Regions from separate parts of the Arthrobacter sp. 01T425 genome, predicted to be linked through region 1. Evidence: riboswitches for the same ligand, from Rfam matches in the RefSeq annotation. Region 1 holds a riboswitch; each other region holds the start of a gene.
What was found. A riboswitch is a leader RNA that binds a small molecule or an ion and turns the genes downstream of it on or off. The one in region 1 is predicted to bind thiamine pyrophosphate.

Region 1 (9,865 bases):
AACAGCGAGCCCGTCTCCGCCGGCGAATAGCGGCGTATCGCCACCGTGGTCAGCTCCGTCCCGGACGCCACCAGCGCCGCCCCGAGCCCGTCCAGGCTCGGCGCACCGCCGGTTCCCATGATGAGGCGGGAGCCGAGCCTTACGCCGTCGACCACGAACGGATCGGCCACCGCACCGGTCATGGGGACGGCCTGTGTTCCTGCGAACGTCGTCTCGTTCATGCTGGTCATCCTCCTTGGACTGCCGTGACAAGTTCGACGTCGTCGCCGTCGGCGAGCGCCGTGGCGTGCCACTGGCTGCGCGGCACCACTTCGGCGTTGCGGGCGACGGCGACACCGAGCTTCCGCCCGTCGGCGGCGCGGCCGTCGGGGCCGATGCTCCGGCCAGTGAGCTGGCTGACGAGTGCGGAGACGGAGGCGCCGTCGGCGACGCTCTGATCCGTTCCGTTAAGTCGGATGTTCATGCTGCTTCCTTCTTAGGGCTGTCCCCGGACGTAACCGGGATGCGGGAAAAACGGTCGGGGCGGAACCCGGCCCAGCGCGGGTCCGGCGTGAAATCCATGAGTTGCCGGCACACGGCGGCAGCGGCGGGGGTCAGCAGGACGCCGTGCCGGAAGAATCCTGTGGCGATGATGAGTCCCGGGACGTCGCCGCCGTCCGCTTGTGCGATCCGCCCCAGCAGCGGGGCATTGTCCGGGGTTCCGGGCCGCGCCCGCGCCGTGGCTTCCAAAAGCTCCAGCTCGGCGACCGCAGGCACCAGCTGCTGGGCATCCCGCAGCAGCTGGTAAATGCCGCCGGCGGAAACCGCGTGCGGATCCGACGGTCCATCCTCCCGCTGGGTGGCCCCGATCACCACGGTGCCGTCCTGGCGGGGGACGATGTACACCGGGATGCCGCGCACCATGCCCCGCACGGTGGCCGTGAGCAGCGGCTGCAGATGCGGAGGCACGCGGAGCCGGAGGATGTCGCCGTAGACGGGCCGCAGCGGCAGCGCCAGCCCGGCCGGAAGCTCCTCGAGCGCGGCGGCGCCGAGCCCGTTGGCGACCACGGTCTCGGCAGCCCGTACGGTACCGCCGCCAGCCAACCGCACACCTGCCACCTGTCCGTCCTGCCACAGCAGGCCTGCCGCGCGCCGCCGGACGAAGCTGCCGCCTTCCGCACCGAGCACGCCGGCGAGCCGGGTGATCAGCAGGCGGGGGTCCACCTGGTGGTCGGCCGGGATGTCGAAGGCACACGAGATGCCGGGACTCAGCAGGGGCTCCCGGGTGCGCGCCTCGCGCACTGTCAGTGGCTCCACGGCCAGGCCGCATGCCTTCTGGACTTCCCTCAAGTCCGCGAGCGCGCGCCGGTCCGCCGCGTCGGCCCCCACCGCCAGGGTCGGCGTCGTTAAGTAGCCGGTACCCGCCGGGGAATCCGCGCCGGCGGCAACGGCGTCGAGAGCCGCAGCGAATCCTGGCCACAACCGGGAGGCCTCAAGCATCAGTTCCAGGAGCTGTTCCTCCTGGTAGTGCAGTTCACTCACGGGGGCCAGCATGCCGGCCGCGGCCCAGCTGGCTCCGCTGCCGGGAGCATCATCGATCAGGACCACGGATCGGCCCGAGCGGATGGCCTCGAACGCGATGCCATGGCCGATCACCCCGCCGCCGATCACGGCCACGTCGGCAGTCGTATCCCCCGCGATGATTCCCTCTGCGGTACCGGGCCCCGTGTCACAAACCTGGGCGTCGGCGTCATTTGCGGCTCCGGCCGCACGGCCTGCTCGTGTGCCCATGAAAAATTCCTTCCCTACGCCGGTACTAGCCGGATCAGGTCAAGCGGTCGGCTCTGACGCCCTCTCAGCCGGGCAGCGGCGACATGGCTGCTGCGGGCTCCCGCGGTATGCGCCCAGTTTAGAGGAACTAGGCTGGTCCCATGAGCCAGGACCCTCTCCACACCACCGCCCGCCTCTATCTCTGCACCGACGCCCGCAGGGACCGCGGCGACTTCGAGGACTTCGTGGATGCCGCCTTCGCCGGCGGCGTGGACATCATCCAGTTGCGCGACAAGTCGCTCGAGGCCTCCGAGGAGCTGGAACTGCTGGAGGTCCTGCACACCGCAGCGCAGCGCCACGGGCGGCTGTGGGCCGTCAATGACCGGGCGGACATCGCCTCCCTGTCCGGGGCTCCGGTGTTCCATGTCGGCCAGAAGGACATTTCGCTCGACGCCGCCCGCGGCTTTCTCGGCAAGGATGCCGTGATCGGTCTGTCCACCCACAGCCCGAAGCAGGTGGACGCCGCCATCGCTGCCGCGCCAGGCCGCAAAGGGCTCGATTATTTCTGTGTGGGCCCCGTGTGGGCGACGCCCACCAAGCCCGGGCGCGCCGCCGTCGGCCTCGATCTGGTGCGCTACGCCGCCCAGGCGATCGGCGGGGCGGACGCGGAGGGAACCGGCAGGGTCAACGAAAGCGTGCTGCCGTGGTTCGCGATCGGCGGGATCGACCTCAGTAACGTGGAGCAGGTAGTCGATGCCGGTGCCCGGCGGATCGTCGTGGTCCGGGCGATCACCGACGCCACTGATCCGGCCCACGCCGCCGGAGCCTTGCTGGCGGCGCTGGACGCCGCCGCATCCTAAGCAGGTCCCACCCGTAATGCCGGCCGGCACTGAAACTATCCGGCGAGACCCAGCTCCGTCATCCGGCGCGCGTGGTTCGCTGCGAGTTCGGCCGCCAGGCCGTTGACCAGCGCCCGGGCGCCGGCGTCGTCCAGCCCCGACAGTCCGCCGAGGAACGCGTGCTCAGCGCTGACACGCTGGGCGTGGTTCAGTACTTCCCCCAGCAGACGCCTGGCCCACAACGCCAGGCGCGACGCCAGCCGGGGGTCATCGGCCAGGGCCGCCTTGATGCGCGCCTGCAGCACGGCCGTGGACTCACCGGTGGAGCGGACCTGCCCGATCAACTCACGGGTCGCGGCGTCGACGTACCGGCCCACGACGCCGTAAAAGTCCGCGGCGACCGTGTCGATCACGTAGGCCTTCATGAGGGCCTCGTACCAGTCCGACGGGCGCGTGCGTTCGTGGAAGTGGTCCACCGAGGGCTGGAACGGCAGCATGGCGGCCTCCGTATCCAGGCCCATGTGTTCGAGCCGGATTCGGACGAGTTCGTAATGCTGGAACTCGACCACCGCCATCCTGCCCAGCAACGCACGGTCATGCAGCGTGGGCGAATACCGGGCACTCGAGGACAGCCGCTCGAAGGCGGAAAGCTCGCCGTACGCCAAGACTCCCAGCAGGTCGGCAAGGAAGCTGTTGTAGAGGGCAGGATCGTCCGCAGTTGCGCTCATCTTCCAAGACTAATAGCGGAAATCGGGCTACCCTGATTTTCGTGTCACATCATCGCCTGACCCCCAGTGTCCACGAGCAGCAGAACCAGCTTGCCGGGGCACTCAAGGCGTTGCGCACCACGCTGGAACTGCCCGGCCCGTTCCCCGAGGGTGTGCTGCGCGACGCGGAGGCGGCGGTGGCCGAGCACAAGCTCCCGGACCTTGACCTCACGCACGTCGAGTTCGTGACTATCGATCCGGCATCGTCCACCGACCTGGACCAGGCCCTGTTTATCGAACGGAGCAACGGCGGCTACAAGGTCTTCTACGCCATCGCCGACGTCCCCTCCTTTGTCGCCCCGGGCGGGGCGCTGGACGCCGAGACCCGGCGCCGCGGCCAGACCTTCTACACCCCGGACGGCAGGATTCCGCTGCATCCGGAGATTATCAGCGAGGCCGCCGGCAGCCTGCTCGCCGGGCAGCTGTGCGCGGCGTTCGTCTGGGAGTTCGAGCTCGACGCCGCGGCAGAGGTCGCCTCGGTCCTCGTGCGCCGGGCACAGGTCCGCAGCCGCGCGAAGCTCAACTACAAAGGCGTCCAGGCCGAGCTCGACGCCGGCACCGCGGCGCCCGTGCTGCAGCTGCTGAAAGAAGTAGGCCTCAAACGGGTGGAACTGGAACGACTGCGCGGCGGCGCGAGCCTGAACATGCCGGAACAGGAGATCCAGCAACTGCCCGACGGCGGCTACCGGATCGTAGCGGCCCCGCCGCTGCCGGTGGAGGACTGGAACGCCCAGATTTCACTCATGACCGGGATGGCCGCCGCGGCGCTCATGCTCCAGGGCAAAGTCGGCATCCTGCGCACCATGCCCGCCCCGGACGAGGCATCACTGCGCCACTTCCACCGGCAGACCCACGCCCTCGGCAAGCCCTGGGACGGGGAAATGCGCTACGGCGAGTACCTGCGGACCCTTGACCCGACGGACCCCCGGCAGCTGGCCATTGTGCATTCGGCCGGGATGCTCTTCCGCGGTGCCGGATACACACCCTTCGACGGCACAGTGCCCAACGCCGCCGTCCAGTCCGCCATCGGCGCGGCCTACGCCCATTCCACGGCACCGCTGCGGCGGCTGGTCGACCGCTTCGTGCTGGTAATCTGCGAGGCCCTGAGCAACGGCACCGAAGTTCCTGCCTGGGCCCGGGAGGCGCTGTCGTCCCTCCCCGCCATCATGGGCACCTCGGACCAGCTGGCCGCGAAACTGGAGCGGCTGTCGCTGGACACCGTTGAGGCGGCCCTGCTCGTCAACCACGTCGGCCAGGAATTCGACGCTGTCGTCATCTCCGGTCCCAAGCCGGCCAAGGGCACCAACGGCACCAGCAACGGCAACGGCGGGAAGACCAACGGCAACGGAAACGGCCCGTCCGGGATCGTCCAGATCGCCGAGCCCGCCGTGACCGCACGATGCCCCGGCGAGCTGGAACCGGGCACCAAAGTCCGGGTCCGGGTGTTGTCCTCGGACATCGCCACGCGGGAAATCCAGTTGGAGCTCGTGGGCTGACGGCCCGCCGGCGGTCCGCTAGCCGTCCCCACGCCGTCGCCAGCCAGCGCTGCCGGCCGCCCTCCCGGTCACCTCCCGAGGCGTAATCACCCGCCCAGTCGAGGATCCACGCCTTGTACAGCTAGACTGAAGAGGTAGAAATGGATGCCCGGTCGTTGATTTCCATGATTTTCGAATTCAACAAGCCCGCCCCTACGCGATCTTGAGATACACCCGCTGGTCCCCAGTGCCAGCATTTAGATAGCCCGCGATCGGCTTCCACTGGAATTGCTTGCGCGCCTGAGCGTGCTCCGGAACGGCCACCACGGCCGGCCCCGTTGAGCAAGCAGCGCAGCCCAAAATGAATAAGGAAACTCCCCTGTGAGTGAATTGCACACGCACCAGCTTCTGACCGATGAGTCCGGCACGGAGACCATCGAGCCCGAAGAGACCATCATCTCGGACGAAAAGCCGCACGAGATTGCCGAGAAGACCTTTGCCGACTTCAATGTCCGTGCCGACATCGTGGAGTCCCTGGCCGACGCCGGCATCACCCACCCCTTCCCGATCCAGGCCATGACCCTGCCGGTCGCACTGGCAGGGCATGACATCATCGGCCAGGCCAAGACCGGTACTGGCAAGACCCTCGGCTTCGGCATCCCGGCGCTGCAGCGCGTCGTCGGCCGCGACGACGCCGGCTTCGACAAACTGGCCGTTCCCGGCGCCCCGCAGGCCCTGGTGATCGTGCCCACCCGCGAGCTGGCCGTCCAGGTAGCCAAAGACCTCGAAAACGCCGCCAAGAAGCGCAACGCCCGCATCGCCACCATCTACGGTGGCCGCGCTTACGAGCCGCAGGTCGAGGCGCTGCAGAACGGCGTCGAGGTTGTCGTCGGTACCCCCGGCCGCCTGATCGACCTCTTCAAGCAGAAGCACCTGAGCCTGAAGAACGTCAAGATCGTTATCCTCGACGAAGCCGACGAGATGCTGGACCTCGGGTTCCTGCCGGACGTCGAGACCCTGATCGCCGGCACGCCCGCGGTCCGCCAGACGCTCCTGTTCTCCGCCACCATGCCCGGCCCGGTCATCGCCATGGCCCGCCGCTACATGACCCAGCCGACACACATCCGCGCCGCGGACCCGGACGACGAGGGCCTGACCAAGCGCGATATCCGCCAGCTGATCTACCGTGCCCACAGCATGGACAAGGTGGAAGTGGTGGCCCGCATCCTGCAGGCCCGCGGACGCGGCCGGACCATCATCTTCACCAAGACCAAGCGCACCGCCGCGAAGGTGGCCGAGGAACTGGTGGACCGCGGTTTTGCTGCGGCCGCCATCCACGGTGACCTCGGGCAGGGCGCCCGCGAACAGGCGCTGCGCGCCTTCCGCAACAACAAGGTGGACGTCCTCGTTGCCACCGACGTCGCCGCCCGCGGCATCGACGTCGACGACGTCACCCACGTGATCAACTACCAGTGCGTCGAAGACGAGAAGATCTACCTGCACCGCGTGGGCCGCACCGGCCGTGCCGGCAACAAGGGCACCGCCGTGACGTTTGTCGACTGGGACGACATGCCGCGCTGGGGGCTCATCAACAAGGCCCTCGGCCTGAGCTACCCCGAGCCCGTGGAAACCTACTCGTCCTCGCCCCACCTGTTCGAGGAACTCGACATCCCCGCAGGCACCAAGGGCCGGCTGCCGCGCGACAAGCGTGTGCTGGCCGGGGTCGACGCGGAGGTCCTCGAAGACCTCGGCGAGACCGGCAAGAAGAACTCGCGCACCAGCGCAAAGGACGGCAGCCGCACGAGCAGCCGTGACGGCGCCCGTGAAGGCAGCCGCACGAGCAGCCGTGACGGTGCCCGCGAGGGCAGCCGGACCGGCGGACGTGACTCGCGCCGCAGCGGCACCGAAGCCGGCGGACGCTCCGGCGACCGCCGTCGCCGTCCCGCCGAGGCCGATGCCGCCACGGCGTCCACTGCGAACGGACAGGGACCGGAAGCTGCTGCCGCCGCGCCGGCGAAGGCCCCCACCGAGGTGGACCGGGCGACCCGTGCCCGGCGCCGGACCCGCACCCGCCGCCGCAACGGCGAGGTAGTGGCCGGCGGCGACGCACAGCCGAGCGGCGCCGAGGCCTAATCCCCTCCATGACTGACACCGTCTGGGCGCCGGACGGCAGCAACCTGGTGGTTCACGCGGACAACGCGGAATACCTCCCCACGCTGCCGGACGGCGCCTTCACACTGATTTACGTGGACCCGCCCTTCAACACCGGCCGGGTCCAGCGGCGCCAGGAAACCAGGATGGTGCTCAACGCCGGCGGCGAGGGTGACCGCGTCGGGTTCAAGGGCCGGTCCTACGACACCATCAAGGGCGCCCTGCACAAGTACGACGACGCGTTCAGCGACTACTGGTCCTTCCTCGAGCCCCGGCTCGTGGAGGCCTGGCGGCTCCTGGCCGACGACGGCACCCTGTACCTGCACCTGGACTACCGCGAGGTGCACTACGCAAAGGTCATGCTGGACGCGATCTTCGGCCGCGAATGCTTCCTGAACGAGATCATCTGGGCGTACGACTACGGTGCACGGGCCAAGTACCGCTGGCCCACCAAGCACGACAACATCCTCGTCTACGTCAAGAACCCGGCGAAGTACCACTTCGACAGCGCCGAGGTGGACCGTGAGCCCTACATGGCGCCCGGACTGGTGACCCCCGCCAAGCGCGAGCTCGGCAAGCTGCCCACGGACGTGTGGTGGCACACGATCGTTTCGCCGACCGGCAAGGAGAAAACCGGCTACCCGACGCAGAAGCCGGAGGGGCTGATCCGCCGCGTGGTTGCGGCCTCGAGCCGGCCGGGCGACTGGTGCCTGGACTTCTTCGCAGGTTCCGGCACGCTCGGGTCCGTGGCCGCGAAACTCGACCGCAGGTTCGTGTGCGTGGACCAGAACCAGCCGGCCATCGACGTGATGGCCAAACGCCTGGCCGCGCAGGCGCAGTTCACGTCTTTCCCGACCCTCTGACCCGCCGCCCTCACCACGCCCCGCCGTTCCCGCCCGTTGCGCTAACACTTGTGGCGGCTATTCGGGTCCTGGGGGGCCTCATAGGGACGCTAAGTGATAGCTCAACACGGGTCCAGGGTCTCAGCGGACTGGGTCTCAGCGCACCACGGACGAGCCCGTGCCCAGTTCCTCGATCCGGGCAAAGACTTCTGCGGAGGTCAGATTCTCGCCCAGCAGGTTCGGCTTTCCCGCGCCGTGGTAATCGGAGGACCCTGTGATCAGCAGGCCATAGCGTTCGGCGATGCGGCGCAGGAACGTCCGGCCCTCCTCGGGGTTGTCCCGGTGGTAGATTTCCAGGCCGGCCAGGCCGGCATCGATCATCTCCCGGTAGGTCCCCTCCCCCACGATCCGGCCGCGGGCGGATGCCACTGGGTGGGCGAACACCGGGACGCCCCCGGCTGCACGGACCAGTTCGACGGCGAGCGCCGGCTCCGGCGCATAGTGCTGGACCCAGTAGCGCGAGCGTGCTGTGAGGATGGAACCAAAAGCCTCGGCCCGGTCTTCCACCACACCGGCCGCGACGAGCGCGTCGGCGATGTGGGGGCGGCCCAGGGTGGCACCCGGCGCGACGTGATGAATCACGTCGTCCCATGTCAGCGGGTAGTCCTCCGACAAAAGGGTGACCATCTTCTGCGCCCTCGTGTGCCGGGCGTCCTTGGACTTGGTGATTTCCTCAAGCAGCCCGGGATGCGCGGGGTCGTGGAGGTAGCTGAGCAGGTGAACGCTGATGCCTTCCGCGGTGCGGCAGGAGATCTCCATCCCCGGGACCAGCGCGACCCCGGCTTTCCGGGCTGCGACGGCGGCCTCCGCCCACCCGGCAGTGGAATCGTGATCGGTCAGGGCGACGACGTCGAGGCCCGCGGCGGCGGCGGACTCCATGACGCCGGCCGGCGCCTGGGTGCCGTCGGAAACGTTGGAGTGCGCATGCAGGTCGATCCTCACCTCACCAGCCTAGTAGATGGCAGGATCCAAAGCCTCGGCCCCTTCGTGCCGGGGCCCTGCAGCGGCCCTGCACCGCGAGCGCGCCGTTGGCCTAAGCCGCGGCGCTGGTGAGACTATGGGACGGTGAACGATGCAGATAACACCCTAGTCTCCGCTTCCCAGCCCCTCGAAGAGCGCGTCAACAACCGCTCGCAGCGGCCCAGCTCCGACGCCTTCAAGGCCTTCATGGCCAGCAACTGGGCGCCGGCCTCGCAACAGCTCCCCGAGCGGGATGCCGTCGCGGGCCACGCCGCAGGCCGGCGCCGCTCCATCTCAGGCCAGTTCAAAGGTGAACGCCTGGTCATCCCCGCCGGCCCGCTGAAGGTCCGCTCGAACGACTGCGACTACCGCTTCCGGCCGCACTCCGCCTTCGCGCACCTCACCGGCCTCGGCCTGGACCACGAACCTGATGCGGTCCTGATCCTGGAACCGGTAGCGGAGGGCACCGGCGACGACGGCGGAAACCACCACGCCACGCTGTACTTCCGCCCGTTGGCAGGCCGCGACACCGAGCAGTTCTACGCCGATTCCCGCTCCGGGGAGTTCTGGATCGGCGCACGCCCGACCCTGGCCGAGTTCAAGGCCAAGCTGGGACTGGACACGGCCGACATCGCCGAACTTGAACTCGCCATCACCAAGAATGTCGGTGCGCCGGAGATCGGCGGAATATCCATCAGGCTGGTCCGCAAGGTTGACGAGAACATTGATGCCCTCGTCGACACTGCCCGCTACAACACGGCCAAGGACCCCGACAACCTCGACCTGAGTGTGCTCGACGCCCTGGACGAGAAACTCACAGAGGCCCTCTCGGAACTGCGCCTGCTCAAGGACGAGTGGGAAATCGAACAGATGAAGATCGCCGTCGCCGCCACCGTTGCCGGCTTCACCGAGGTGGTCAAGGCGATCCCGCGGGCGCTGACCCACCACCGCGGCGAGCGCGTCGTGGAAGGGGCGTTCTTCGCCCGGGCCCGCGAAGAAGGCAACGAGCTTGGCTACGACAC
Region 2 (9,865 bases), on a different contig from region 1:
CGAGCACTTCACCGTAGGGGAGGAGTTCGGAGGCGCTCAGTTCGGCCTGCAGCGTGGCCCGGTCCAGGCTCAGGACATTGCCCGGGCCGTTCACGTCGACGTCGAACTGCAGCGTGTCCGGGCCAAAGCCGATCCTCAGCTGGTTGGGGGCGTCCACACCGGTGAACCCCTTCGGAAGGTGCGGCACCGGCCGGAAGGTCACCACGGCCTCCTTGCGTTTCTGGCCCAGCGCCTTGCCTGAGCGCAGGATGAACGGCACGCCCTGCCAGCGCCAGTTGTCGATCTCCACCTGCACCTCGGCGAGGGTTTCAGTAGCCCTGGACGCGTCCACGCCCTCCTCCTTGGCGTAGTCCGGGATGTCCCGGCCGTTGATCGAACCCGCCGTGTACCGGGCCCGGCGGCTGCTTTGCCGGTAGGGGGCCTTGATGCTGCTGGCCCGCAGCACGGTGGCCACGGCATCGCGGAGATCGCGTTCGTCCACGGATGCCGGCGGCTCGATTGCCATGAGGGCCATGATCTGAAGCAGGTGGCTTTGGATCATGTCACGGAGCGCCCCGGCGCCGTCGTAGTAGCGGGCGCGGCCTTCGAGGGCGAGGTCCTCGTCGAAGATGATCTCGATTCTTTCGATGTTCTGCCGGTTCCACACCGGCTCCAGGAACGTGTTCGCGAAGCGCAGGCCAAGGATGTTCAGGACCGTTGCCTTGCCGAGGAAGTGGTCCACGCGGTGGATGTGGTCCTCCGGGACCAGCGCGGCCAGCGTCTTGTTCAGGTGGCGCGCCGACTGCTCGTCGGAGCCGAACGGCTTCTCCATGACCAGCCGGGTGCCGGTGGGCACGTCCTCCGGCGCCAGGGCCTCGCACGCGAGCTGGCTGACCCGCGGCGGCAGGGCGAAGTAGACAGCCACAGGCCCCTCCAGTTTCGCCAGGAGCCCGGCGAGCTGGCCCTCGGCCGTGACATCGAGCTGGTGGTAGGTGCTCTCCTTGCGGATCCGCTTGAGCTCCCGCTTGCCGTGGGCGTCGGCCTTGGAGTCCTCGTCCGCGAACGACTCCTCGATCCGGCCAAGCCACTGCTCCGGCGTCCAGGGGTCCGATCCCGCTCCCGCCAGGGCGAGGCCGTCGGCGCGGCCCCGGGCCACCAGGCGGGCAAGCCCCGGTAACAGGAGCCTTCCGGTGAGATCGCCGGAAGCGCCCAGGATGAGCAGGGTTTTTACAGTTGTTTGGCTGGTCACCTACGCCAGCATGCCATCTTGAAGGCGCATCTTGGTACCCTAGATAGTCGAGTCCTGTTGTCGTGGCGGTTCGTCCAGGCGAATACCAGTCGCGACGCTGGCGTGCCGCACCGGCCGCCACCTGTAGATCCACTGAAAGAAGTGCACGGCGCGTGTTCAATTCACTCTCTGACCGGTTGACAGCAACCTTCAAGAATCTGCGTGGCAAGGGCCGCCTGACCGAGGCGGACGTTGACGCCACAGTCCGCGAGATCCGGCGTGCCCTCCTGGACGCCGATGTCGCTGTGCCCGTGGTCCGGGAATTCACCGGCCGCGTGCGCGAGCGTGCCCTCGGCGCCGAGGTCTCCGGGGCGCTGAACCCGAGCCAGCAGATCGTGAAGATCGTCAACGAGGAACTCGTCGAGATCCTCGGCGGCGAGACCCGCCGGATCCGCCTGGCCAAGACCGGACCCACCATCATTATGCTGGCGGGCCTCCAGGGCGCCGGCAAGACCACCCTGGCCGGCAAGCTCGCCAAATGGCTCAAGTCCCAGGGCCACAGCCCCATGCTGGTGGCCTGCGACCTCCAGCGGCCCAACGCCGTCACCCAGCTGCAGGTGGTCGGCCAGCGCGCCGGCGTACCCGTGTTCGCCCCGCACCCGGGCGCCACGTCCACCGAACTGGACCACCCTGCCGGAGACCCCGTCGCCGTCGCCCGTGACGGCGTCGAGGAAGCCAAGCGCACCCTGCACGACGTCGTGATCGTGGACACCGCCGGCCGTCTCGGCGTCGACGCCGAGATGATGGAGCAGGCGCGCCAGATCCGCCGCGCGATCGTCCCGAACGAAGTCCTGTTCGTGATCGACTCCATGATCGGCCAGGACGCCGTCAACACTGCCCTGGCCTTTGACGAGGGCGTCAACTTCACCGGCATCGTGCTCTCCAAGCTCGACGGCGACGCCCGCGGCGGCGCCGCGCTCTCCGTCGCGTCGGTGACCGGCAAGCCGGTCATGTTCGCCTCCACCGGCGAAGGCGTGGACGACTTCGAGCTCTTCCACCCGGACCGCATGGCCTCGCGCATCCTCGACATGGGTGACGTCCTCACCCTGATCGAGCAGGCCGAGAAGTCCTGGGACAAGGATGAAGCCGCCCGGATGGCGAAGAAGTTCGCCGACCAGGAAGACTTCACCCTCGATGACTTCCTCGCCCAGATGCAGCAGATCCGCAACATGGGCTCCATGAAGAAGATGCTCATGATGATGCCGGGTGCGCAGAACATCCGCCAGCAGCTGGAGCAGTTCGACGAGCGCGAGATCGACCGCGTCGAGGCCATTGTCCGCTCGATGACCCCGCACGAGCGCGTGGCTCCGAAGATCATCAACGGCTCCCGCCGGGCCCGTATTGCCCGTGGTTCCGGCGTGCACGTCTCCGAGGTCAACGGACTGCTGGAACGGTTTGCCCAGGCCCAGAAGATGATGAAGAAGATGGCCGCCGGCGGCGGGATGCCCGGCATGCCGGGGATGCCCGGCATGGGCGGCGGGGGCGGAGCCCGCAAGGGAGCCAAGTCCGCGCCCAAGAAGAAGGCCCGCTCCGGCAACCCGGCCAAGGCGGCGCAGGAACTGCGCGACGCCGAGGCCCGGCGTGCCGCCGGCCCCAAGGCGCTGCCCACCGGCGCGTCGTTCGGCCAGCAGGGCGGCGACTTCGATCCGTCCCAGCTGAACCTGCCGAAGGGTTTCGACAAGTTCCTCGGCGGCAGCAAGTAGCCGCAAGTGCTGACGGCCGCCGGCACTGTGTCGCCGGCAGCATCAGCACTGAAGTGCCATAGGGTTAGACAATGTTCAAGCAGCGCGTAGTCTTCGTCCACGGGGACGGCAGCTTCGGCGCCGCCGCGTGGCCAAAACAGCACGGAATGGCGCTGGACTACGACGCCCTGTTCCTGCGGCGGCACGGGTTTGACGCCGTCGCGGAACCGCTCGAATCCAGCTTCGCCGCCGACGCCGCCATCGTGCTCGCCTCGCTGGCAGACGACGGCCGCGGCGAGGCCGGCGGCCATGTCGTGGCCCATTCGCAGGGCGCGATCGCTGCGATGATGGCCGCCGTCGAACGGCCCGACCTCGTCCAGTCGCTGACCCTGGTGGAACCGGCCTGCCTGTCCCTGACCGCGGAGCTCCCGGCCACCGCCGCGCACCGGGCCCTGATGCAGCCGCTCTTCGACGTCCGCCACAACCTCAGCGACGACGACTTCCAGCGGGAGTTCATCCGCCGCGCGTTCGCGGCGGATGCCCCCGGGGCCACGACGCCGGAGGCCCTCCGGGCTGCGCGCCGGCTCCGCCTGCAGGCGCCGCCGTGGGAAGCCCCGCTGCAGATCGTGCCGGGCGTGCCGACCCTGGTCCTGACCGGCGGCTGGGAACCGCTGTATGAGGAAATCGCCGGCTACCTGCGCGAGACAGGCGCCCTGCACCGCACGGCGCCGGGAGGGCACCGGCCCCAGGATTCAGCCGAAGGGGACCGGGCCATCCGCTCCTACATCGCCGAGGTCAGCCGGCACCAGCACGCCCGGGCGTCCTAGGAAGCTGCGGGTCCTCCCACTGAGGGCTGCGGCAGGTAGACCTTGCCGCCCGAGGCGAGGAACTCGTTGCTCTTCGCCCGCATTCCGGCCGTCATCTGCGCTAGGGCCGCCTGCGAATCTGCTGATCCGTATTCGTCCCGGATGTCCTGGCTGATCCGCATGGAGCAGAACTTCGGACCGCACATCGAGCAGAAGTGGGCTGTCTTGGCCGGCTCCGCGGGAAGCGTCTCATCATGGTAGGCCTCGGCCGTGACCGGGTCCAGGGACAGCGCGAACTGGTCCCGCCAGCGGAACTCGAACCTTGCCTTGGACAGGGCATCGTCGCGTTCGTGCGCGCCGGGGTGGCCCTTGGCGAGGTCCGCGGCATGGGCGGCGATCTTGTAAGTGATCACCCCCGTCTTCACATCGTCCTTGTTCGGCAGCCCGAGGTGTTCCTTGGGCGTGACGTAGCAGAGCATGGCAGTGCCGTAGCGGGCGATCTCGGTGGCGCCGATCGCCGAGGTGATGTGGTCATAGCCCGGTGCGATGTCCGTGACGAGCGGCCCGAGTGTGTAAAACGGGGCGCCCTTGCAGAGTTCCTGCTGGCGCTCCACGTTTTCCCGGACGAGGTGGAAGGGCACATGCCCGGGGCCCTCCACCATGACTTGCACGTCGAAGTCCCAGGCCCGCTGCGTGAGCTCGGCCAGGGTGTCCAGTTCGGCGAACTGTGCCGCGTCGTTGGCATCCGCCGTCGCGCCCGGCCGCAGCCCGTCGCCCAGGGAGAACGCGACGTCGTAGCGGGCGAAGATCTCGCACAACTCATCGAAGTGGGTGTACAGGAAGTTCTCCCGGTGGTGCGCCAGGCACCAGCCGGCCATGATGGAACCGCCGCGGGACACGATGCCGGTGACCCGGTTGGCCGTCAGCGGCACATACCGCAGCAGCACGCCGGCGTGGATGGTCATGTAGTCCACGCCCTGCTCGCACTGTTCGATCACGGTGTCCCGGAAGATCTCCCAGGTCAGGGCGTTCGCCTCACCGTTGACCTTCTCCAGCGCCTGGTAGATCGGGACCGTTCCGATGGGGACGGGGGAGTTACGGATGATCCACTCGCGCGTGGTGTGGATGTCGTCCCCGGTGGAGAGGTCCATGACGGTGTCCGCGCCCCACTGCGTGGCCCACTGGAGTTTGTCGACCTCCTCGGCGATGGAGCTGGTCACGGCGGAGTTGCCGATATTGGCGTTGATTTTCACCAGGAACGACTTGCCGATGATCATCGGCTCGGATTCGGGGTGGTTGACGTTGTTGGGAATGATCGCGCGGCCCGCGGCCACCTCGCTGCGCACCAGCTCCACATCGCAGTTCTCGCGCAGCGCGACGAACCGCATTTCCTGGGTGATGACACCGTCCCGGGCGTAGCGCATCTGCGTGACGGTCCTGCCCTCAACGGCCCGGCGCGGCACCGGCCGGCCGCCCCGCCACTCGGCCGACGCAGCACCGCGGCGCACCGCCGATTTGCCGTCGTCGAGCAGCTCCCGTTCGCGGCCGGCGTAGGGTTCGGTGTCCGCCCTGGCCTCAATCCAGGGGGTGCGGAACGGTTCCAGCCCGCGGACCGGATCGCTGCCCGGGCCGGCAGTGCGGTACACCCGGAACGGCGGGTTCCGGACGCCGCCCGGGGAGGGTTCCAGGGCGATCTCGGTCACCGGCACGCGGATGCCATGCTCCTGGTCCGTGCTGAAGGCCAGCGAGTGGGACTTCAGCGACTGCGTGGCGGCTGCGGACTGAATTTGGACAGGGCTGTGCTGTGTCACTTGGGTGTTCACGGAAAAGCTCACTTCCTTCGCCGGCATTACCCGGACAGGTTCAACGGTCGCAGGCTGCGTCAGCCCGATCTCAGCCCCTGCAGGGGCACCCGTGTGGTCGTAGACGAAACTACCACGCACCTCCGGCCGGCCCTCGAGTGTGACGGAGTGCGGTCGGGCCGCGGTGTTAGCGTGGCATTGTGACTCTGCCCAGGGCCGTGCCCCGCATCCGGATGGCGACGCCGGAAGACCTCCCGGCGCTGCCGGTTCTCGAGGCCTCAGCAGACCGCATCCTCGAAGCGGAGCTGGGGAACCAGACGCTCCCGGCTCCGGAGTTGACGACGCCGGTTGAGCCGCTCTTCATACTTGTCGCCGGAAACCCGCCCGTAGGGTTTGCCCGCGTTGACGAGGTCGGCGGCCAGGCCCATCTGGAACAACTCTCCGTGCAGCCGGACTCCGCCGGGCGGGGGATAGGACGGTCCCTGGTGGAGGCGGCCCTTGATGCGGCCCGGAGCCGTGGCTATTTATCGATGACGCTTTGCACCTTCGCAGGCGTCCCGTTCAATGCGCCGTTTTATGCGAGCTGGGGTTTCGAGGAACTCGCCCAGCCAGGACAGGCGTTGGGCGCCCTGCGGATCCACGAAGCGCAGCTGGGGCTGGACCGTCTTGGCCGGCGGATCGTCATGCGGATTAGGCTTTAGGTCATGACCGGCATCATCGAGTTCAGCGGGCCTATCCTCACCGCGGCGGACCAGGAACGCCGCGGGCTCTGGTCGGTGGGCGGCCTGCTAACCTTCCACCGTCCGGCCGCCGCGCCTGACCTCGTACTCGACGGCTGGGTCATGCCCGGCCTCGTGGACGCGCACTGCCACATCGGCCTCGGCCCGGGCGGGGACGTTACCGAGGACACCGCGGAATCCCAGGCCCTGGCGGACCGCAACGCCGGGACGCTCCTGGTCCGCGACGCCGGCGCCGTCCACAACACACGCTGGCTCCAGCAACGCGCGGACCTGCCCCGGATCATCCGCTCCGGCAGGCACCTCGCCAGGACCCGGCGGTACCTGCCTGGCCTGGCCGTCGAGGTCGAACCGGAGGATCTCGTCGAGGCCGTGCGCAAGCAGGCCCGCGCGGGCGACGGCTGGGTCAAGCTCGTGGGGGACTGGATCGACCGCGACGCCGGCGATCTCGCCGCCAGTTTTCCCGCCCGGACGGTCAAGGACGCCGTCCAGGCCGCCCACGATGAGGGGGCCCGCGTCACCGCACACTGCTTCGCCGAAGACACCCTCGACGACATGCTCGACGCCGGGATCGACTGCATCGAGCACGCCACCGGGCTGCTGCCGCGGCACCTGCCGCGCTTCCTCGAACAGGGTGTTCCGATCGTGCCCACCCTGATCAACATCGCCACGTTCCCGGACATCGCCGCCCGGGCGGCGGCCAAGTTCCCCCGCTACACAGCCCACATGCGCTCGCTGTGGGAGCGCCGGGCGGAGCGGATCCTCGAAGCCCACGAGGCCGGGCTGGCGATCTATGCCGGCACCGACGCCGGCAGCGTGATCAGCCATGGCAGGATCGTGGACGAGATCCAGGCCCTGCACGCCGCCGGCCTTTCCGCCGCTGCCGCCCTCAACGCCGCGAGCTGGTCTGCGCGGACCTGGCTCGGCGCGGAGTCCATCGGTGAAGGGGCAAGCGCTGATGTCCTCGTCACCGCCGAGGATCCGCGGAGCAATCCGGCCACGCTCCGCCGGATCCGGCATATCGTGCTGCGTGGGCTGCCGGTGGACCGGGCGCCAGTCCATGTTTTGGAATAAATTGAAGCTTCAAGTAATTTATCTTTATGTAGAGTCGCCGAAGGCCGGTGGCTACAGAATCCACGGAGCATTGCCATGACCGCAGAAGCCAGCACCCAGGACCTCCTTCCTGCCGAACTCACCATGGGCACCGTGATGCTCAAGGTCGGCGACATGAAGCTCATGACCGACTACTACCAGCGCGCCCTCGGCCTGGAGACTGTGGCCGAACAGGACGGCGGGCTCTACCTTGGGCGCCAGCAGAAGCCGCTGGTGCATCTGGCGCCTGCCCCGGGCCTGAATCTACCTTCCCGCGGCGAGGCCGGGCTCTTCCACACCGCCCTCCTCTTCGAGGACCAGCACTCCCTGGCGGCCACCATCGCCACCGCGGCCCAGTACGAGCCCCAGTCCTTCACCGGCAGCGCGGACCACCTCGTCAGCGAGGCGTTCTACTTCAATGACCCCGAAGGCAACGGCATCGAGCTGTACTGGGACCGGCCGCGGGCGGCGTGGTCCTGGGAGGGCAAGAACGTCGTCATGGACAGTCTCGCCCTGCCGCCGCAGCGCTACCTGCAGCAATACCTGACCGAGGAGTCCGTGGCCGGCCAGCGCCAGGCCGCCGCCGGCGTCGGGCACGTCCACCTGCAGGTCGGCGACGTCCAGTCGGCGCATGATTTCTATGTCGGCACGCTCGGCTTCGAAAAGACCGCGGGCTGGCACGGCCAGGCGCTGTTCGTCTCGGCCGGCGGCTACCACCACCACATGGCCATGAACGTCTGGAACAGCCGCGGCGCGGGCCCCCGGCGCGACACGCTGGGCCTGGGCGAGGTCCTCATCGAGGTGCCCTCCGGCGACGACGTCGCGGCCCTGGCCGACCGGCTCAAGGTTGCCGGCGTCGAATCCCACCACACCGGCGCCGAGCTGCGCTTCGAGGATCCGTGGCGCAACCGGATCCGCGTCGCCGTGCGCTAGAAGTTCTCTCCGGGCGCGCTGGTCGCTGGACATGTCCAGCGCGCACAGCTCCCCCCGGACATGTCCACTCTTCGCCGGCGGGAACGCTGGGCATGTCCACTGCTCGCGGCCGGGACTCCGGAACATGTCCATTGCTCGCAGCCGGGAATGGACATAGTTGCCATATGTCCAGTGCTCAGGGTCAGGGGAGGGCATGTCCAGCGGGCCTTGGTCGGGTTCCCCGGGCCAGCGAGGGACATGTCCACTCTTCGCCAGCAGGAGACTGGAACATGTCCAGTGCTCGCAGCCGGGAATGGACATAGTGGCCATATGTCCAGTGCTCAGGGCCAGGGGAGGGCATGCCCATCGGGCGGGGCGAGGTCGTGCTGAAGCGGCTAGGCTGAAGCGACGCCGAAAACAGCGGTCTGCGGACCGCCGAACCCTAAGGACCAGCTGCATGGGATTCACCGAACTCTTTGTGTCCACCCACGAAGAAGCCCTCAAGCGCGCCGGCGCACTGGAAGGCGGCAGCCCGGCCGCCCCGGGCGCCGTCCGCATCCCGGAGATCAGCGATTTCGAGGTGGAGCGGCTGGGAGACCTCGCCGGCGTCGCCGTGCACGCCCCGGGCGCGGACTATGAACTGGCCATGGTCGACGTGGCCAGCGACTCGCTGCTCGGCGTCCCGGCGGCAATGGTCCGTACGCTGGCGGAACTGCTCAGCTATGAAACCGAAGGGGAGGGCGAGGTCCTGGAGGATGTCGCCGCCAACTGGGCCGCCGAGGAGGACATGCCCTTCGGCCCCGACGAGGCCCGGGACTACGTCCGCCGGATCGCCGAGCTCGCCGCCGGCGTCGACCCCGCCACCAGGTCCGGCCTCTACGTCTGGACGTCCTGACCGGCCCTCGAGGCCGCATCCAGGCCGCGCGCTGGTGCGCCGGGTACGTGTCAAGTCGAAATCCTGCCGGTGATCTGGCACAATGAACAGGTACTCGATCTGCGTGGCCCCTCTCTCCGCGTCTGGATCTTGTCCTTTAGAACCCCCAAGTACGGCCCGCCCCACGGGTGCAGAACGCCGGGCTCGACCCCGTTTCAGAAACAGGAGTGACCACAAAAGTGGCCGTAAAGATTCGCCTTAAGCGCTTCGGTAAGATGCGCGCACCGTACTACCGCATCGTCGTCATGGACTCACGCTCCAAGCGTGATGGCCGTGCTATCGAAGAGATCGGCAAGTACCACCCGACCGAAGAGCCCTCGTACATCGAGGTCGACACGGACCGTGCCCAGTACTGGCTCGGCGTCGGCGCACAGCCGTCCGAGCAGGTCGCCGCAATCCTGAAGATCACCGGTGACTGGCAGAAGTTCAAGGGTCTCCCGGGCCAGGAGGGAACCTTGAAGACCAAGGCTCCCAAGGCTGCCTTCGTTACCCCGGAAAAGGGTTCCGTGATCATCCCGGAAGCCATCACCAAGAAGGCCAAGAAGGACGAAGCTGCCGAGGCTCCCGCCGACGCCGCCGAAGCAGAGACCACCGAGGCTGAGTAAATTGCTGGCAGAAGCGCTCGAACACCTG
Region 3 (9,865 bases), on a different contig from region 1:
CGACGGCCTGGATCAGCTCGCGCCCGCCGCGGGGAATGAGCACGTCCACCCGGCCGCGCGCCCGCATGAGCGCGTTGGCGCCGTCGCGGCCGTATTGGTCCACGGATTGGACGGCGTCGGCGGGCAGGCCCACCGATTCCAGCGCATCCCGGAGGATGGTGATCAGGGCGGCGTTGGTGGCAGCGGCGGCGGATCCGCCGCGCAGGATGACGGCGTTGCCGCTCTTGAGGGCCAGTCCGGCGATGTCGACCGTGACGTTCGGGCGGGCCTCATAAATCGCGGCCACCACGCCCATGGGTACGTTGATCTGGCGCAGGCGCAGCCCGTTGGGGAGAGTCTGGCCCCGCACCACGTTCCCGACGGGGTCGGGCAGGGTGGCGAGGTTTTCCAGTGCGGCGGCGAGGGCCGTGATGCGTGACTCGGTCAGCGTCAGGCGGTCCAGCAGGGCGGCGCTGGTGCCGGCGGCCCGGCCGGCCGCGACGTCCTTGGCGTTGGCGGCCAGGATCTGGTGCTTGTGATCCACCAGCGCCTTGCCGACGGCGCGCAGGCCCCGGTCCTTCCAGGCCCGGTTGGCGCGTGCCATCCTGTGGGCGGCGTGGCGTGAGCGGTCTGCGACCGCGTGGACGGCTGCTTCGGTCTCCGTTGCCGTGCCAGGAGCCGCTGCCGGATCCGGCGCCGCGGCGAACCCTTGGGCGGGCGCGGCGTTACCGGCGGGAACGGTGCCGGCAGGCACATCAGTCACGGCAGCGGAAGTCAGGGCCTCAGTCATGCTTCCAGTTTAGGCGTCGGGGGAACCTAGACCAGCACCAGGTCGTCAACATGAACAACTTCGCGGTCATATCCGCGGCCCAGTGCCTTGCCGAGCTCATGGGTGGAGCGGCCCAGCATCTGGGGCAGCTCGGCGGCCGAATAGTTGACCAGCCCGCGGGCAATCACCGTGTTGTCCAGAGACACCATCTCCACGGCGTCGCCGGCCTCGAAGTCGCCCTTCACCGCGGCGATTCCGGCCGGCAGAAGCGAGGTGCGGCGGTCGCGGACGGCCTTGACCGCGCCGTCGTCGAGCACCAGGGTGCCGCGCACGGATGCCAGGTGGGCCAGCCACAGGAGCCGGATCGGCTTGCGCGCGCCGTTGACGGAGAACCACGTGCCCACGTCCTCGCCGGCCAGCGCGGCGGCCGCATTGGCCGTGGATGTTACGAGGGCGTGGATACCCGACCCCGCGGCGATGCTGGCGGCTTCGACCTTGGTGACCATGCCGCCCGTGCCCACGCCGGCCTTGCCGGTGCTGCCGATCGAGACGCCGTCGAGGTCGTGGGGGCCGGAGACGTGCGGAATCCGCTTGGCGCCGTGCGACGGCGGACCGTCGTACAGGGAGTCGACGTCGGAGAGCAGCACGAGCGCGTCGGCGCGGACCAGGTGAGCCACCAGGGCAGCGAGGCGGTCGTTGTCGCCAAAGCGGATCTCGTGGGTGGCTACGGTGTCATTTTCGTTGACCACCGGGACAACGCCGAGGTTCAGCAGCCGGTCCAGCGCGCGGAACGCGTTGGTGTGCTGGCTGCGGCGCATGAAGTCATCGGCGGTCAGCAGCACCTGGCTGACGGTAACCCCGTGCGCGCCGAAGGCGTGGGTGTAGCGGGCCATCAGCAGGCCCTGACCCACACTGGCGGCGGCCTGCTGGGTGGCGAGGTCGCGGGGGCGCTTCTCAAGGCCGAGCGGGGCGAGGCCGGCGGCGATCGCACCGGAGGACACCAGGATGATCTCCGCGCCCGCGTTGCGCTTGTGCGCCAGGGCGTCGGCGAGCCCGGTCAGGGCCTCTTCGGAGATCCCGCCCTTGATGGACGTCAGCGAGGACGAGCCGACCTTGACGACGATCCGGCGCGCCCCGGACAGCGCGGTGCGGTCCGGGGCGTTGATGGTCTGGGCCTTGAGGTCTTGAGCGCTGAGCGGCTGGGACCGGTGCTCGACGACGGCCTTACTCGTCATCGGCTTCGCCCAGTCCACTCTCCTTGAGCGGCTGCCGCGCGCGGCGGCTGCTGACGGATTCGGTCCAGATGCCGGCCTTGCGTTCGGCTTCGAGCTCGGCGCGGGCGGCGGCCTTGGCGTCGCGGCGTTCCTGCTGTTCGTCGCGCTTCTGGCCACGCGTCGGGCGGTCGCCGATGTCGGCGAAGCGCACGTCGGTGCCGCGGGGCGAGGCGAGCAGCTCAGCACCGGCCATCATGGTCGGCTCCCAGTCGAAGACGACGCCGTCGTCCTCGCCGATGACCACCATGTCGCCCGGCTTGGCGCCCTGCTTGAACAGTTCATTTTCGACGCCGAGCTTGGCCAGGCGGTCGGCGAGATAGCCGATCGCTTCCTCGTTGGTGAAGTCGGTCTGCTTGACCCAGCGCACGGGCTTGTCGCCGAGGACGCGGAAGAGCGGCTCAAGGTTCTTTTCTTCGCGGCGGATCGTGAAGCCGGTCTCGTTGACGGCGCGGGGGCGCAGCACGGGGGCGTGTACCTTCGGCGGGGTCGCGGCGACGGCGTCGCGGGCGGCCTTGACGATTTCAGCCATGGCGAAGCCAAGCTGGCGGAGGCCTTCGTGGCTCGTCGCCGAGATTTCGAAGACCTTGTAGCCCCGGGATTCGAGCTCCGGGCGGACGAACTCGGCCATGTCCTTGCCATCCGGCAGGTCAACCTTGTTCAGGGCCACGAGGCGCGGGCGGTGGTTCAGCGGTACGACTTCGCCGTCGGACCCGCTGTAGCTCATGTCGACGGCGTACTTCTCCAGCTCGGCCTCGATGATGGCGAGATCGGAGAGCGGATCGCGGTCCGATTCGAGCGTGCCGCAGTCCAGCACGTGCACCAGGGCGGCGCACCGCTCGACGTGGCGTAGGAAGTGGTGGCCCAGGCCCTTCCCCTCGCTGGCACCCTCGATCAGGCCGGGGACGTCGGCAATGGTGAAGCGGACTTCACCGGCCTGGACGACACCCAGGTTGGGGATGAGGGTGGTGAAGGGATAGTCCGCGATCTTGGGCCGGGCGGCGGACATTGCGGCGATCAAGCTGGACTTGCCGGCGGAGGGGAAGCCGACGAGGGCGATGTCGGCGATGGACTTCAGTTCCAGGACGACGTCGCTGGATTCGCCTTCGATGCCGAGCAGCGCGAAGCCGGGCGCGCGGCGCTTCTGGGAGGACAGCGAGGCGTTGCCGAGGCCGCCAATCCCGCCGGCGGCGGCGATGTATTCGTCGCCTTCGGCCACGAGGTCGGCGATGACTTCGCCGGACTTGGACTTCACCACGGTGCCCACCGGCACCGGAAGGATCAGGGTTTCGCCGTTTTTGCCGCCGCGCCAGTCGCCCATGCCAGGGCCGCCGTTGGTGGCGTGCCGGTGGGGCGCGTGGTGGTAGTCGAGCAGGGTGGTGGTCTGGGGGTCAACGCGCAGGATGACGTCGCCGCCGTTGCCGCCGTTGCCGCCGTCGGGACCGCCGAGGGGCTTGAACTTCTCGCGGTGGACGGAGACACAGCCGTGGCCGCCGGTACCGCCGGATACGTGCAGTACTACCCGGTCTACAAAGCTCGCCACGTGGATCTCCTCAGTGCTGTTCCCCGGACCCCCAAAGAGGCCCAAGATGATTGTAATGCGGTTAAAACACCGGTGGAGCGGACCTAATGGCCCGCCCCACCGATTTAGAACTTATTGTTACTCTGCAGCTGCAGCAGCCACGATGTTCACAACGCGGCGACCACGGCGGGTGCCGAACTCGACAGCACCGGGGGTCAGGGCGAACAGGGTGTCGTCCCCGCCGCGGCCTACGCCGGCGCCCGGGTGGAAGTGAGTGCCGCGCTGGCGGACGATGATCTCGCCTGCGGAAACTACCTGGCCACCGAAGCGCTTGACGCCGAGGTACTGGGCGTTGGAGTCACGACCGTTGCGAGTGGAACTCGCGCCTTTTTTATGTGCCATTTGAAATGCCTGCCTTCAAAAATTCTGGGGAATCTGCTGGAACCTGAACAGTAACGAAGAGTTACTTGATACCGGTGATCTTGACCTTGGTCAGTTCCTGACGGTGGCCCTGACGCTTCTTGTAACCGGTCTTGTTCTTGAACTTCTGGATGACGATCTTCGGACCACGGAGGTCTTCGAGGATCTCAGCCGTAACCGTTACCTTGGCCAGGTCCGCAGCAGCAGACGTGACTTTGTCACCGTCCACCAGGAGCAGTGCGGGCAACTCAAAGGTGCTGCCGGCTCCACCGGGGACGCGGTTCAGGGTAACGAAGTCTCCAATGGAAACCTTCTCTTGGCGGCCGCCTGCGCGGACAATCGCGTACACCACTGGGGAACTCACTTCTCTCGACGTTTATTACTAGATTTGCGTGCGGAACCAGGGGCCAAATTCTTTGGACCGGCTCACGCTGTGCCTCAACGCCGGTGGATTCCTCGGGGGAACCCATGAGCTATCCCCGGAACAAATCCATTTGAAATTCCAAGCGGACCGTTCTCAGGGTCATAACCCAAGTGTTGGCGTAAGCACCGAAGATCTAGAATACGCTAATTTTGCCTTCGGCCGCAAATGAGGCTGGTTCCGGCGGGTAGTCCGTGATAGGCGCCACAACATCTTGATGCAAAGTCCCTGCCAATGTTCTTGGCCGGGATCTTGACCATCTTGAGCTGTGTTGCCGCAACGACTTCCGGAACCGTGCCCCACCATCGTACCGGTAGTCCGGACCAGCTCGCGTCAGGCGTACAGCCGCGGCGCGTCGAAGAAGTCCACTTCGTAGCGCGATGACTGCCGGAAAGCCAGGGCCATGGCCTGCCGCTCGCTCTCCGATGCCCGCCCGGCCGCCGTGTCCGTGTACGCGATGGCCTGCCGGGTCGCGGCGGCGAAGTCCTCGTCGGCGTAGGTCCGCAGCCAGCCGGCGTATGGGTGCTCCCCGGGGGCGCCGCCGGCCAGGAACTCCCGGTGCAGCGTGGAACCGACCTCGGCGTAGAGCCAGAAGCAGGGCAGCGCCGCCGCCACGAGGACGCCATAGCTGCCGGAGACAGAGGCGGCCAGCAGGTGGTCCACATACGCTTTCGTGACCGGGCCCAGGGTGGAGGCCGTGAGGCGCGTGCTGAGCCAGGAACGGTGCAGCTCGGATTCGACCTCCAGGCAGGTCTGCGCCGAACGGGCCCAGAACAGCTGCTCGGCCTCGGTGGGGGCAATCGCCGCGGCCCGGGCCAGGACCCGGGAGTAGCCGTTGAGGTAGATGGCGTCCTGGGCGAGGTAGTACGCGAACTCGTGCTCGGGCAAGGTGCCGTCGGCCAGTCCGCGGACGAAGTCCAGGGCGTAGATCGCCTCAAGATCGCCCGCGGCTCCTGCGCGCAGGGCTGCGGCGAACTCCCCCGCCGCCGGACCCTGCCCGGCCTGGAGGTGCTGCAGGTGGTGGAAGTGGTGGACCGGGCCGGTGCCGGAGCCGACGTCCAGGGCCGAGGCTCCGCGGAGCGCGCCCAGCAGCCACGGCTTGACTTCCCGCAGCGTCGCTTCCCAGTCCCCCACCCTGGCCTGCACAGTGGCCATGGCCGAGGACAGGGAGCAGCCGGTGCCGTGGCTGTTGCGCGTCGCGATCCGCTCCCCCGGCACCACCACCGTTTCCTGGCCGAGCAGGCCGCCGGTGTTGACCAGCGCATCCGGGCAGCCGGTGCCGGCGCCGTGGCCGGCGGCGTCGTGGGCATCGGCGTCGTGGGCATGCCCGTCCCCCGGCCCGGCGCCCTGGAGGTGTCCGCCCTTAACCAGGACGGTGGTGCCGGTCAGGGCGGCCAGCCGCTTGCCCTGCGCCAGGGCCTCGGACCACTCGGCAGCGACGGGTTCCTTGAGCAGGATGGCGAGTTCGGCGAGGTTGGGCGTGATGAGGTCCGCCAGCGGCAGGAGGGCCTGCAGGGCGGCCTCGGCCGATTCCTGCAGGAGCCGGTCACCGCTGGTGGCGACCATCACCGGGTCCAGGACCATGACGGCGGGGCGCACCTTTTCCAGCCAGCCGCGGACGGCGTCGATCACGGCGGCGTCACCGAGCATGCCGATCTTGACGGCGTCGATGCCGATGTCGTCGCTGATGGCGTCCAGCTGCGCCGTGAGGAACGACGCCGGGGGGACGTGGACGGCGCGCACGCCCTGCGTGTTCTGCGCTGTCAGGGCGGTGATGGCGGCCATGCCGTAGCCTCCGTTCGCCGCGATGCTCTTCAGGTCGGCCTGGATTCCGGCCCCGCCGGAGGGATCGGAGCCGGCGATGGCCAGCACGCGGGGAATGCGCGGCGGGGCCGGCAGAGACTCGTTGTGCAGAAAATTGGGCGGGAGGAACTCGGACGGATTCGATTTCGCGGACAAGGAAGACATCCCTTCGCCGGTGCTAACCGGACAGGTTCAACGGGTCTGGATCTCAGCCGGCCCGATGCCCGGCACCCCGTGTCAGTGTTCCAGCCTAGCCCTTGCCACCCGGAGGACCCGTTAACGCACGAGCGGGCCCGGGCCCGGGCGGACGTATGTTACGTCTGCCCTGACCCGGACCCGCGGCCCGACCAGTCGAAATAATGACCGGACGGGGACGTGGTCAGTCGCGGAGGACTACAGCTCCGACGCCGGCACGCCGACGCCGAGGATGATCGGCTCGTTGCCGGCCGGGATGGACGCAGGCCCGGCCGCGGCGGGAGCCTTGGCCTCGTGGACGGATCCGGCCGCGGCCGGCCGGGTTGCCTCGCGGTGCTCCACGGAGGTTTCGTTGGCTGCGCCCTGGGCGCGGCTGGCACTCCGGTTGCGGCGCCCGCGGCGGCCGCGCAGCGTCGTGGTGTCAGCTGTGCGTGACGACGGCGCCTCCGCAGCGCGGACGGCCGACGGCGCCTCGGGCGCCGTGGCTTCCGGTGCGGCAACAGCTGCTGCCTGACCGGCCGCCAGGCCGGCGGCCTGGTCCGGCTTGCCGGCCTCGGCTTCGCCCAGGTTTGCGAAGGCCTCGGTCAGCAGGTCCAGGGTCAGGGCCGGTGACGGCGCGTCCTCCGCGTGCTCGACGAAGGGCAGGGCCACCTGCTCGCCGCCAAACGTCAGCACCGTTGCGGGGCGGCCGGCTGCCTCGTCGGCGGCTGCGAGCTGCGTGACGGCGTCGACGGCGGCCTGGCGGGCCCCGGCGTCGCTGGCTGCGGCTGCCTCCCCGTCGTGCAGGTGCGCGGCGTGCGCCGCGGCAGCGATGTTGGCCAGCGCGGCACGGGTGGCCTCGGCCTTGGCGTGGCGTTCGGCCTCGGTGGGTTCGGCGTGGACGGGCGCGGGTGCGGTCGGCGCGGTCTCTCCGCCCTGGCCTCCCCGGCCGCGGCGACGGCTCTTGCGTTCCGGGCGGGCAGCAGGCTGCGCCTCGGTGCGCGGCACATAGTGCTCCGCGGCGACCGTGTTGGCGCGGCGGTGCTCCACCGGCTCGTCGTGGGTGACGATGCCGCGGCCCGCACATGTTTCGCACTGTTCGCCGAAGACTTCCAGCAGCCCGGTGCCCATCCGCTTGCGGGTCATCTGCACGAGGCCCAGCGAGGTCACCTCGGCCACCTGGTGCTTGGTGCGGTCCCGGCCCAGGCACTCCACCATGCGGCGCAGCACGAGGTCGCGGTTGGATTCGAGCACCATGTCGATGAAGTCGATCACGATGATGCCGCCAATATCGCGCAGGCGCAGCTGCCGGACGACTTCCTCGGCCGCTTCCAGGTTGTTCTTGGTGACGGTTTCCTCGAGGTTGCCGCCGGAGCCGGTGAATTTGCCGGTGTTGACGTCCACCACGGTCATGGCTTCGGTGCGGTCGATCACGAGCGAACCGCCCGAGGGCAGGAAGACCTTCCGGTCCAGGGCCTTGTGGATCTGCTCGTCGATGCGCCAGGCCGCGAAGATGTCCGTGTCCTTGGTCCACTTCTCGAGCCGGCCCACGAGGTCCGGCGCGACGTAGGTGACGTAGGCCTCGATGGTGTCCCAGGCTTCCTCGCCGGAGACGATCAGCTTGGAGAAGTCCTCGTTGAAGACGTCCCGGACCACCTTGATGGTCAGGTCAGGTTCGCCGTAGAGCAGCTCGGGGGCGAGGATCTTGGTGGACGTCGACTGGCTCTCGATGCCTTCCCACTGCGCGCGGAGGCGGTTGATGTCGTGCGTCAGCTCTTCCTCGGAAGCTCCCTCGGCCGCGGTGCGGACAATGACGCCCGCGTCCTCGGGCAGGCGGTCCTTGAGGATCCGCTTGAGGCGGTTGCGTTCGACGTCGGGCAGCTTGCGGGAGATGCCGGTCATGGAACCGCCGGGCACGTACACGAGGTACCGGCCGGGCAGCGAGATCTGGCTGGTGAGACGGGCGCCCTTGTGGCCGACTGGGTCCTTGGTGACCTGGACCAGCACGGAGTCGCCGGACTTCAGCGCGTTCTCGATGCGGCGCTGCTTGCCCTCGAGGTTGACGGACTCCCAGTTCACTTCACCGGCGTAGAGCACGGCGTTGCGGCCGCGGCCGATGTCCACGAAAGCGGCCTCCATGGAGGGCAGCACGTTCTGGACCTTGCCCAGGTAGACGTTGCCGATCAGGGAGTCCTGCTGGGTCTTGGACACGAAGTGCTCGGCCAGGACGCCGTCTTCAAGGACACCGATCTGGATTCTGTCGTCGCGCTGGCGGACGATCATCTGGCGGTCCACGGACTCGCGGCGGGCCAGGAACTCGGCCTCGGTGATGACGGTACGGCGGCGGCCGGTGTCGCGGGATTCGCGGCGGCGCTGCTTCTTGGCTTCCAGGCGGGTGGAGCCCTTGACGGATGTGACGCGGTTGTTCACCGGCGCCTCGGCCATGGCACGCGGCGCACGGACGCGGGTCACCGTGTTGGGCGGATCGTCGCCTTCCCCGCCGGTCAGCTCGAGGTCTTGGTCTCCACGGCGGCGGCGGCGGCGGCGGCGGGAGGTCACACCGTCTTCAAGGATCAACTCGGAGCCTTCGTCGCCCTCTTCTTCGGTGCCTTCCGACTCCGTGTCGGACTCGGCAGAGGTGCGGGTGCGGCCGCGCCGGCCGCGGCTGCGGCGCCGACGGCGGTTGCCGGCGTCCTCGTCCTCGTCGCCTTCCTCGTCCTCGGGCTCAGCTGCTGCGGCGGCAACGGGGACCGGACGCACCACAGTGCTCAGGTCCGGGGCCTGGAAGATGACGGAAGTGAGGGCACCCGGTTCCATGAACAGCGACGCGGCCGGGCTTTCCTCGGGCCGGGCTTCCGGCTCTTCGGGCTGGGCTGCGGCGGCTTCCGCGGTGGGTGCTTCCGCAGCGGCGGATTCTTCGGCCGGGAGTACTGCCGCGGGTGCTTCTTCGGCCTTCGGGGCGGCCTTGGCACGGCTGGCACGGCGGCGGACCGGCTTCTCTGCAACCGTCTCTGCGGCCGTTTGTGCGGCTTCTGCGGCGGCAGTTGCGTCAGTGCCAGCTGCTGCGGGGGCCTCAGCCGCGGCAGGTGCGCCGGTTTCGGCATCGCCGGCGAAGGCAGGCAACGGTTCCGGGGCTGCTACAGCTTTCCGGGTCCGGGTGCGCCGCGCGGGCGCCTTGGCCGCAGTCCCGGCGGCAGCAGTTTCAGATACAGCAGCTTCGGGTTCAACAGTTTCAGATCCGGCTGCTTCGACGTTGGCCGGCTTACGGCGGCCCCGGACGGGCTCATCTGAACCGGCCGCGTCGGCCAGGGCCGCGGCTTCGGCGACAGCCTCGGCCGCCTCCGCGGCGTTGACCTTGGCGACGGGCGCCTTCCGGCGGGTCCGTACGGCCCTCTTCGGGGCTACCGGAGCCTCTGCTTCAGCAGTTCCCTGCGCTTCCCCGGTGACTACTAGTTCTTCGTTTCCGGCTACTACCTGGTCATTATCCATATGTGGCGACACTCCTG

Region 2: another riboswitch for thiamine pyrophosphate. It lies ahead of thiC (phosphomethylpyrimidine synthase ThiC); the one in region 1 lies ahead of thiO (glycine oxidase ThiO).
Region 3: another riboswitch for thiamine pyrophosphate. It lies ahead of AC1DNG_RS00395 (bifunctional hydroxymethylpyrimidine kinase/phosphomethylpyrimidine kinase); the one in region 1 lies ahead of thiO (glycine oxidase ThiO).

Annotation. Positions count from the first base shown of each region.
Region 1 covers NZ_JBFTPY010000014.1:1,156-11,020, forward strand. The annotation lists gene AC1DNG_RS15390 (thiazole synthase) at 1-221, opposite strand, end outside; gene thiS (sulfur carrier protein ThiS) at 227-463, opposite strand; gene thiO (glycine oxidase ThiO) at 460-1,770, opposite strand; TPP riboswitch at 1,764-1,884, opposite strand; gene thiE (thiamine phosphate synthase) at 1,911-2,609, shown strand; gene AC1DNG_RS15410 (ferritin-like fold-containing protein) at 2,645-3,316, opposite strand; gene AC1DNG_RS15415 (RNB domain-containing ribonuclease) at 3,358-4,851, shown strand; gene AC1DNG_RS15420 (DEAD/DEAH box helicase) at 5,212-6,963, shown strand; gene AC1DNG_RS15425 (DNA-methyltransferase) at 6,972-7,844, shown strand; gene AC1DNG_RS15430 (PHP domain-containing protein) at 7,980-8,825, opposite strand; gene AC1DNG_RS15435 (aminopeptidase P family protein) at 8,949-9,865, shown strand, end outside.
Region 2 covers NZ_JBFTPY010000015.1:83,442-93,306, forward strand. The annotation lists gene AC1DNG_RS16250 (glucose-6-phosphate dehydrogenase) at 1-1,228, opposite strand, end outside; gene ffh (signal recognition particle protein) at 1,381-2,970, shown strand; gene AC1DNG_RS16260 (alpha/beta fold hydrolase) at 3,042-3,776, shown strand; gene thiC (phosphomethylpyrimidine synthase ThiC) at 3,773-5,578, opposite strand; TPP riboswitch at 5,574-5,681, opposite strand; gene AC1DNG_RS16270 (GNAT family N-acetyltransferase) at 5,758-6,258, shown strand; gene AC1DNG_RS16275 (amidohydrolase family protein) at 6,262-7,368, shown strand; gene AC1DNG_RS16280 (VOC family protein) at 7,444-8,319, shown strand; gene AC1DNG_RS16285 (hypothetical protein) at 8,756-9,193, shown strand; gene rpsP (30S ribosomal protein S16) at 9,412-9,837, shown strand; gene AC1DNG_RS16295 (RNA-binding protein) at 9,839-9,865, shown strand, end outside.
Region 3 covers NZ_JBFTPY010000001.1:73,206-83,070, reverse strand. The annotation lists gene AC1DNG_RS00420 (glutamate-5-semialdehyde dehydrogenase) at 1-769, opposite strand, end outside; gene proB (glutamate 5-kinase) at 796-1,983, opposite strand; gene obgE (GTPase ObgE) at 1,973-3,562, opposite strand; gene rpmA (50S ribosomal protein L27) at 3,680-3,943, opposite strand; gene rplU (50S ribosomal protein L21) at 4,005-4,313, opposite strand; gene AC1DNG_RS00395 (bifunctional hydroxymethylpyrimidine kinase/phosphomethylpyrimidine kinase) at 4,716-6,263, opposite strand; TPP riboswitch at 6,333-6,430, opposite strand; gene AC1DNG_RS00390 (Rne/Rng family ribonuclease) at 6,579-9,848, opposite strand.